Regions from separate parts of the Shinella sp. HY16 genome, predicted to be linked through region 3. Evidence: predicted binding sites of a transcription regulator. Region 3 holds the regulator's gene; each other region holds the start of a gene.
What was found. Region 3 encodes LexA, which represses DNA repair genes until DNA is damaged. Its sites were predicted from a motif close to TGTTCNNNNTGTGTTCNG; they were not measured.
Positions count from the first base shown of each region.

Region 1 (2,200 bases), 2.3 Mb from region 3:
CCGCCCTTCGACATGTCCTACATCACCTCGACGCATCTCCTGGAGCGCATCCACCCGAAGACGCTGGTCGTCAACGACCCGGCCTGGGTGCGCAACTCGCCGGAAAAGATCTTCGTCACCGAATTCGCCGACCTCATGCCGGCAACGCTCATCACCCGCGATCCCGCCGAAATCCGCCGTTTCCGTGAAGAGATGGGCGACATGATCCTGAAGCCGCTCTATGGCAATGGCGGCGCCGGCGTCTTCCATTCTACCAAGGACGACCGCAATCTCTCCTCGCTGCTCGAGATGTTCGGCCAGATGTTCCGCGAACCCTTCATCGCCCAGCAGTACCTGCCGGACGTACGCAAGGGCGACAAGCGCATCCTGCTCGTCGATGGCGAGCCGGTCGGTGCCATCAACCGCGTGCCTGCCGAACACGACGCCCGCTCCAACATGCATGCCGGCGGCCGGCCGGAGCCGACGGAGCTGACGGCGCGCGAAAAGGAGATTTGCGCCCGGATCGGCCCGGCGCTGCGCGAGCGCGGCTTCCTCTTCGTCGGCATCGACGTCATCGGCGACTATATGACAGAGATCAACGTGACCTCTCCGACAGGCATCCGGGAGGTGCGGAAGTTCGGCGGCGCAGACATCTCCGCCCTGCTTTGGGACGCCATCGAGAGCAAGCGCTGAGCCGCTTGCCACCCGCGGCAAGGACCGTTGCGGGGCGTTCCGTTTGCGAACGTCCCGCCTTCGTTCCGTCCTTGCAACCGAGTACAACCAGTGCGCGGAAAATTCCCTCGCAAGTTCTATAATTGTTCTTGTTTCATTCCGGATTCCATGCCAGATTTGCGCCTGCAACCAGAAGGGGTTGCGGCAATCGTTTTCGGCGAAAACGTGTCGCGGTGCCTTGCGCGAAATGAAGCGCGGCGCGGCGGGAGCGGGCGGGGGCAATCATGGTGGCGCGGGTCGGTACGATTGCATTTCAGGGCATCGAGGGTGTGCCCGTCGATGTGCAGGTCATGGTCGCACCCGGCAAGGTGGGCATGCAGATCGTCGGCCTGCCGGACAAGGCGGTTGCCGAAAGCCGCGAGCGGGTGCAGGCCGCCCTGCACGCGTCGGGCCTCTCGTTGCCGCCGAAGCGCGTGACGGTCAATCTCGCTCCGGCGGATCTGCCGAAGGAAGGCAGCCACTACGACCTTTCCATCGCGCTCGGCCTCATGATGGCGCTCGGTGCCGTGCCGGGGGATGCGCTGGAGGACTACGTCGTCATCGGCGAGCTGAACCTCGATGGCACGATCGCCGCGGTCGCCGGAGCGCTGCCGGCGGCCATGGGGGCGAATGCGCTCGGCAAGGGATTGATCTGCCCCGCGGAAAACGGTGCGGAAGCCGCCTGGGCCGGCGGCGATCTCGACATCCTGGCGCCGCGCAGCCTCATTGCACTCGCCAACCATTTCAAGGGCACGCAGGTCCTGTCCCGGCCGGCGCCCGCCATCCGTACGGCAGCGGCGGGCCTGCCGGATCTTGCCGATATCCGTGGGCAGGAGAGTGCCAAGCGGGCGCTGGAGGTCGCGGCGGCGGGAAACCACAACCTCTTGATGGTCGGCCCGCCGGGCTCGGGAAAATCCATGCTCGCCGCGCGCCTTGCCGCCATCCTGCCGCCGCTCTCGCCGCGCGAGCTGCTGGAGGTCTCGATGATCCATTCCATCGCCGGCCAGCTTTCCGGCGGTCGGCTGTCGGATCGTCGGCCCTTTCGTGCACCGCACCATTCCGCCACCATGGCCGCGCTGGTCGGCGGCGGATCGCGGGCAAGGCCCGGCGAGGTGTCGCTCGCCCATAATGGTGTGCTCTTCCTCGACGAACTGCCGGAATTCTCGCCGCAGGCGCTCGATGCCCTGCGCCAGCCGCTCGAAACGGGGGAGTGCATCATTGCCCGGGCAAACCATCGGGTGAGCTACCCTGCCGCCATGCAGCTCGTCGCGGCGATGAACCCCTGCCGCTGTGGCATGGCGGGTGAACCCGGCCGCAGCTGCGCCCGCGGTCCGCGCTGCATGAGCGACTATCAGGCCCGCATTTCCGGTCCGCTGATGGACCGTATCGACATCCGCATCGACGTGCCGGCCGTTTCGGCGACGGACCTCATCCGCCCCATGGCTGCCGAGGCCAGCGAGACCGTCGCCCGCCGCGTTGCCCGTGCCCGCGTCCTGCAGGTCGATCGTTT
Region 1 covers NZ_JAHYXL010000001.1:4,066,992-4,069,191, forward strand. Annotated here, with positions in the region: gene gshB (glutathione synthase) at 1-672, shown strand, start outside; gene K0P03_RS19955 (YifB family Mg chelatase-like AAA ATPase) at 936-2,200, shown strand, end outside.
Region 1: K0P03_RS19955 (YifB family Mg chelatase-like AAA ATPase) is a predicted target of LexA. The motif match lies at 785-802, and genes of this name have one in related genera.

Region 2 (2,200 bases), on a different contig from region 3:
GATTGCATCGGATTCGGCACGCCGAAATGAGCGGCCACCTCGGCGGCCGTGACGCGGACGGTGTATAGATTACACATGCGACGAACCTTTCCACTCGGACATCGGTCTAGATAAACACGTCGCCCCGGTGGCGTGAAGCCTTGGAAGGCGGCGTGCCGCTCTGCCATCGATCTCGTGTTTGCAGAACCTCGAAATCATCCGATGAAGGAGGCTCGCAAAACTGGAACGCGATGACGTCCTCAATCGATCCATGCAGCCATCGATCGTATTCTTCCAGCTTCAACAGGAGCGGCATCCGATCGTTCAACGGTCTGATCCTGTCGTTCGCGTCCATTGTCAGGCCGGCGAACACCGGTCCGAACTCGGGCGTGTTGCGGCAGATACCGGCCCAGGCCATCAATGGCTGACGCCGGAGGGAGAACCATGTCCTCGTCTTCGAGCCCTTGGCCCCATCAGGATTGGCAAAATGCGTCAGCGGTATCAGGCACCGATATCTCTGATCGACAATGATGCGATCCCAGAGCGGGTTCGTGAGATCTGCGACAAGACCGATGCGGCCTGGCGGTTCTCCGCTATGGCGCATCTCCCCGGTTTGACGAGGAAAGCCCCAGGTCAGGGATTTCAGGAGCCGGAGGCCATCCTTCTCGAGCACGATCAGGCCGGGCGTGCCCTCGACGGTCTCCGGGGGAACGCTCGTCACCGAGGAGACGTCGACGCCGAAATGCTCGACAATCTCTTCAGCCGTGCGCGAAGTTGCATATAGCCGGGACAAATCCAGCCTCCGGTCCAGTTTGGTCCTCGAACGCTCCACAAGAACAAATTAGGAACAATTGGCCGCTTCTAGCCGTATTGGGACGAATCTTTTTTGCGGTCCCGGGGGAGCCGTCATCTCGATGATTCGCAAGCAAAAATCCCTTGCTGAAAAAATCGGAGACAATTTTCCTATTTTCGGGTGGCTTGACTCTTTTTCGAGAGAGGAACAGATACAGAACAAATGCACCCGAAACGACATGACGTCGCTTGCCAACACGAACGCCTTGGAGTCCGTGAACGATGAATGCTGCCCGAAACAGGGTGATAACCGACCTGCGCGAACGCATTGCCTCTCTGGAGAGCCCTGCGTCGCGGAAGGCTGGTTCGTTGCCGTTTCAGGTGGCGGCGATCGACGCGGCGCTTCCGGGCGGCGGGCTTGCCTACGGCGCGCTTCATGAAGTTTCGGGCGGCGGAACCGGAGCCGTCGATGGCACCGCGGCCGCGCTGTTCGTCGCCGGCATCGCCGCCCGCACGGCGGGGCCGATCGTCTGGTGTCTGACTCGGCCCGATCTGTTTTTCCCGGCGCTTGCGCAGGCGGGGCTTCATCCCGACCGCGTCTATTTCGTCGAAAGCGACAAGGAGGAGGATGTCCTCGCGAATGCCGAGCAGGCGCTGGCTTATGGCGGGCTGGGCGCCGTTGTCGCCGAGTTGGTGCGGTTGCCGATGGTGGCAAGCCGCCGGCTGCAGCTCGCCGCTGAAAAGACCGGGGCGATGGCGATCGTCGTCCGGCGCTGGCGTCGGCCGACGGAAGCCTCCGACTTTGGCCAGCCGACCGCCTCGACCACCAGATGGCGGGTGAGCGTCCTCCCCTCGGAGGAGCTGCCAGTCGCCACCGTCGGTCGGGCAAACTGGCTGTTGGAATTGATGCGCGTGAAAGCGGGCGAGTGCGCTGAGTTTATCGTTGGAGCCTGTGATGCCTCGGGTCGTATCGATCTATCTACCGGACCTGCCGACCGACAGGATCAGACGGGCCGATCCCTCGCTGCCGGCTGAGCAGCCGATCGCCGTCATCGCACGGAGCGGTTCCCGGCGCTGGGTTGCGGCCGCCGATCCGGCAGCGCGGAAGGTTGGTGTGAAGTTGGGCATGCCGGCGGCGAAAGCACAGGCGCTCTTCCGCGACCTGATGCTTGTCGACGCCGATCCGGCGGCCGACGCAGCGGCGCTGGAACGCATCACGCTTTGGGCGCTGGCACAATATTCTCCGATCGTCGCAATGGATCTCCCTGACGGGATCGTCATGGATACGGAGGGCGCCGACCACCTGCAGGGCGGCGAGCAGATCATGCTGACCGCCACCGCGAACCGGTTTCGCGCCAAATCCCTCACCGCCCGCGTCGCCATCGCCGACACCTGGGGCGCGGCGCACGCCTGCGCCCGCGCGATTGAA
Region 2 covers NZ_JAHYXL010000008.1:93,612-95,811, reverse strand. Annotated here, with positions in the region: gene K0P03_RS33980 (SOS response-associated peptidase) at 1-77, opposite strand, end outside; gene K0P03_RS33975 (SOS response-associated peptidase family protein) at 107-811, opposite strand; gene K0P03_RS33970 (ImuA family protein) at 1,054-1,806, shown strand; gene K0P03_RS33965 (Y-family DNA polymerase) at 1,727-2,200, shown strand, end outside.
Region 2: K0P03_RS33970 (ImuA family protein) is a predicted target of LexA. The motif match lies at 812-829, and genes of this name have one in related genera.

Region 3 (2,200 bases):
CTCGCCACCGGCGACGAGCTTGTGTCGCCGGGCACGCCTCCAGGCGCCAGCCAGATCATTGCATCCAACACCTACGGCGTCGCCGCGCTCGCCCGCGCGGCAGGCGCGGAGGTGATCGACCTCGGTATCGTCGGCGACGACAAGGACGCGATTCTGAACGCCGTGCGCCACGCGCTGTCGCTCGGTATCGACGCGCTCGTCACGCTCGGCGGCGCCTCCGTCGGGGATTTCGACCTTGTGCAGCCCGTGCTCGGCGAAGCCGGCATGGACCTCGATTTCTGGCGCATCGCCATGCGCCCCGGCAAACCCCTGATGGTCGGCCACCTCGGCGACGTGCACGTCGTGGGCCTGCCCGGCAACCCTGTTTCGAGTCTCGTCTGCTCGCACCTCTTCCTCGTTCCCCTCGTGCGCCGCCTCGCCCGCCTTCCCGCGGAAAACCGCGAACGTCCGGCCATCGCCGCCGTGCCGCTCAAGGAGAACGACCACCGGCAGGACTATGTTCGCGCACGCATTGCCCGCGACCCCGCCGGAGACCTGCTCGTCACGCCCCTCGACAAGCAGGATTCCTCCATGATGAAGGCCTTCGCCGCATCCGAGGGCCTTCTCGTCCGCGCACCCCACGCTCCGGCGGCCCCTGCAGGCGCGCCCTGTACAGTGCTTCTCCTGCGCGAACCATCCGCCTGAACAGTACTATTATTGTTTCAGCAGCCCCTTGCAGAACACATATGGAACAGATAGTGTCTGTTCTGGATTTGTTTCACTCGATTCTCGGTGGAGGGGCCATGCTCACGCGGAAACAACAGGAACTTCTCCTGTTCATTCATGAACGGATGAAGGAGTCCGGTATTCCTCCCTCCTTCGACGAGATGAAGGACGCGCTGGATCTCGCGTCGAAATCGGGCATCCACCGCCTCATCACGGCGCTGGAGGAACGCGGCTTCATCCGGCGCCTGCCGAACCGGGCCCGCGCGCTCGAGGTGATAAAGCTTCCCGAAGCCTATACCCAGAGCCTGCAGCCGCGCCGCGGCTTTTCACCTGCCGTCATCGAGGGCAGTCGCGGCAAGCAGCCCCCCGCTCCCGTCGCCGCCCCGCCGCAGCGCACGCCCATGGCCGAGGTTTCCTCATCCGTCTCCGTTCCTGTCATGGGCCGCATCGCTGCCGGCGTGCCGATCTCCGCCATCCAGAACAACACCCATGACATCACCGTTCCAGCCGAGATGATCGGCAACGGCGATCACTATGCGCTGGAGGTCAAGGGCGATTCGATGATCGAGGCCGGCATTCTCGATGGCGACACGGTGATCATCCGCACGGCGAGCAGCGCCAATCCCGGCGAAATCATCGTGGCGCTTGTCGACGACGAGGAAGCCACGCTGAAGCGCTTCCGCCGCAAGGGCGCGTCGATCGCGCTCGAAGCGGCAAACCCCGCCTACGAGACCCGCATCTTCGGGCCGGACCGGGTAAAAATCCAGGGCAAGCTGGTTGGCCTCATTCGCCGCTATCACTGATCGCCCGGCGGATCGAAACTGCCTGTGCGCCAGTCGTAGCTGCGGTGGCGGGCCCAGGGCCGGTCGAGACTTTCCACGGCTGGTGTGACCTGCGCAACTGAAAAGATGTTGGATAGGCCTTCGGCGTCCGGGTGGATTTCGAGGGCGCCGGTTCGCCTCAGGTGACGCGCCGTCACCAGGCGCGCACCCGAGCGGCAAGCCTTGAGCCGCAGGGCCAGGGACACGACGACGAGGTCGGCAGCGTCGCAGGCCGTGCCCAGGAAGGCGACGTCGTCGAGGGTCACGATCCGCCAGCCGCTTGGCGAGACGGCGGCACAGAATGCCTTTGCCTCGCAGACGAAGCCATTGCCGGCCCGGGCCTCCGCGAGCGCGGACGCCATGGCGTCCCTCGCCTTCTGCCGGTCGGCCCTGCGCCGGGGCTTGTTTCGGCTTTCTGCAGCACCCGTGGTGCTGACGGCTTCTTCAAGGGTCAAGCCGGCGCTTCTGCGGATCTCCGGTTTTACAAGTTCGCCGAGCCGAAGGGCGCGCCGCCACTGCGAATAGATGAAGTCTGGCGGTCTTGCCCGGTTTGTGGCGACGGTTTCGCCGCGAAGGATGGCAACGAGGCGGCCATCCTCGGACACCAGCACTTCCGGCGTGGCACCTCCAGCCGGAAAGCAGGCGATGGCGAGGCCGATCCCGACAAGCAGCGT
Region 3 covers NZ_JAHYXL010000001.1:1,780,590-1,782,789, forward strand. Annotated here, with positions in the region: gene K0P03_RS09095 (molybdopterin molybdotransferase MoeA) at 1-684, shown strand, start outside; gene lexA (transcriptional repressor LexA) at 783-1,508, shown strand; gene K0P03_RS09105 (ComEC/Rec2 family competence protein) at 1,502-2,200, opposite strand, start outside.

Region 4 (2,200 bases), on a different contig from region 3:
CCAACGGAACAGACAGGTGTTTGGTGCTCCCGGAACTATCGACAATTGCTAAAGAAATCGGCAACGCTTCGCTAATGCAGGCGGTCGCCATCTTCATCGCTTTATTCACATTGAGCACGAAGATCCGCAAAGCTTGGAAGGAACGGCACGCTGCCCGTATACAGGCAGAAGAAAAGTTCTTCTCTGGTCGAGAAAAAACGGATGCTGTCCTGCAGCTCGCTTATGAGCAGAGCTTCGGATCTCACGCAACAGTGCCAGAGATTAAGGCATTGCTAAACCACCCTACCGACGCAGTGGGCGTTGCTCGGGCACGCGCAAAAGCCGGGCCGCATATAATTTGGACGGGAACATGGTTTGTGATGCGTAGCAAGGTGTCCAACGGCTGGAGATTGTTCCTTTACGCCGCGTGGGTGCTGATTCCGGGTGCAGTTGGTGTCGCAACCTTGACCTATGCTGTACCCGCACTTTTGTACGCGCAGTACCTGATCGGCTTCCTGCTCTTGGCCGAGACGGCTGTCTTGTTTGCAGCATGTTTTCTGAATTTTCGGGACTTCGACAATTATGCTGCCGCTCGTCGCTTAACTAAGAGCAAACCTTGAAGCTCGCCAACTGGATGCCACAGCAAGGCATATATCAGTGAAGCGAAGGTGCTGGCTCCTGCAGCAGCTTTACCATCTGCCTTACGACCGTTCGCAGCTTCCTCCAGTCGCGTAGATCGCCTTCGTTCACGCGCTCTTGGATTGCGGTCAGGATCCATCCGACGCAGGCGATATCGTCTGCAGCGCGATACTCGTCCGATCGATGAAAGCAAGCGATGATGCGAGGGCGCGCGCCTTCCTCAGTCTTCGGAATCTTCGAGACCAGGTCCTGCGCTTCTCGATAGGCCCTTGCCACACGCTTGAGATCGTCCGGCCCAGCTTGGGTAATCATGCCGACGGTCCACATCAGGGTATTTGAAAGGTGCTCCACTTCGTCAGTCATGGTGATCCTCGTCCTCTCCACTGTGACAGCGCCTCCAAAAGCTACCACCATGCAGACACTCGCGTTAGCTGCAGATCTGCAGATTAGGATCGCGTAATTTTCTATCTTGATTTTTGATGCCCCCTGTGTTCCCTGTTTGTTCCTTTCGCTACCAGTCGTGAAAGGATCGAATTGAATGCTCGCCGGCCTGAAAATCGAGGCAGAAATCTATGTGCCTCTCATGCTCCACGGGTTATGCGCCGGCTTTCCATCACCCGCAGATGACTACGTCGAAGAGTCCATCGACCTTACCAAGCTCCTGATCCGGAACCCGCCGGCAACCTTCCTGTGGAAGGTCGACGGCAATTCGATGCGAGACGCCGGGATCTTCCATGGGGATCTGATCGTGGTCGACCGAAGCGTGCGGCCGGTCGATGGCGATATCGTCGTGGCGACCGTGCACGGCGAGCGATCATTGAAGCGGCTGCGCATGACGGGTGGTCGTCCGCGGCTGATGTTTGAGAATTCGGACATGCCGCTGTTCGACCTTCCGGAGATCGCGGAAGTCGAGATCTGGGGTGTCGCACTTTGCAACGTCCACTGGCTGCGACCGAGGAAGAAGGGATGACCTCATTCGCGCTGATTGACGGCAACTCATTCTATTGCTCCTGCGAGCGCGTCTTTGACCCTGCTATCGCAAAGCGGCCGGTGATTGTTCTGTCCAACAACGACGGATGCGCCGTTGCCAGAACGGCGGAGGCCAAGGCGCTCGGCATTGGTATGGGCGAACCCTACTTCAAGATCCGCGATCTCTGTCGTGACAATAATGTGGCGGTCTACTCCAGCAACTACACCCTTTATGGCGACATGAGCGCCAGGCTGAATGCGATCTATCGGCAATGGTCTCCGGATGTTGAGGTCTATTCAATCGATGAAAGCTTTTTGGATATGACCGACATCAGGCCCGCCGATCGCGTCGCCTTCGGACGCGATCTTCGGTCCACGGTTCAGCAATGGACCGGGATCCCGACCTGTGTCGGCATTGGCCCGAGCAAGACACTGGCGAAGTTCGCAAACCACGTTGCAAAGAAGAACCCGGAGCTTGGCAGCGTCTGCGACCTGACAGATGCAGCCGTTAGGCAACGCTGGCTCGATTGCGTCGAGGTTGGGGAGGTTTGGGGCGTCGGATCGGCATCAGAGCGAAAACTATTCGGCCTGGGCATTGAGACGGCCGGCGACC
Region 4 covers NZ_JAHYXL010000009.1:101,399-103,598, reverse strand. Annotated here, with positions in the region: gene K0P03_RS34720 (hypothetical protein) at 21-599, shown strand; gene K0P03_RS34715 (hypothetical protein) at 634-981, opposite strand; gene K0P03_RS34710 (LexA family protein) at 1,157-1,588, shown strand; gene K0P03_RS34705 (Y-family DNA polymerase) at 1,585-2,200, shown strand, end outside.
Region 4: K0P03_RS34710 (LexA family protein) is a predicted target of LexA. The motif match lies at 1,108-1,125, and genes of this name have one in related genera.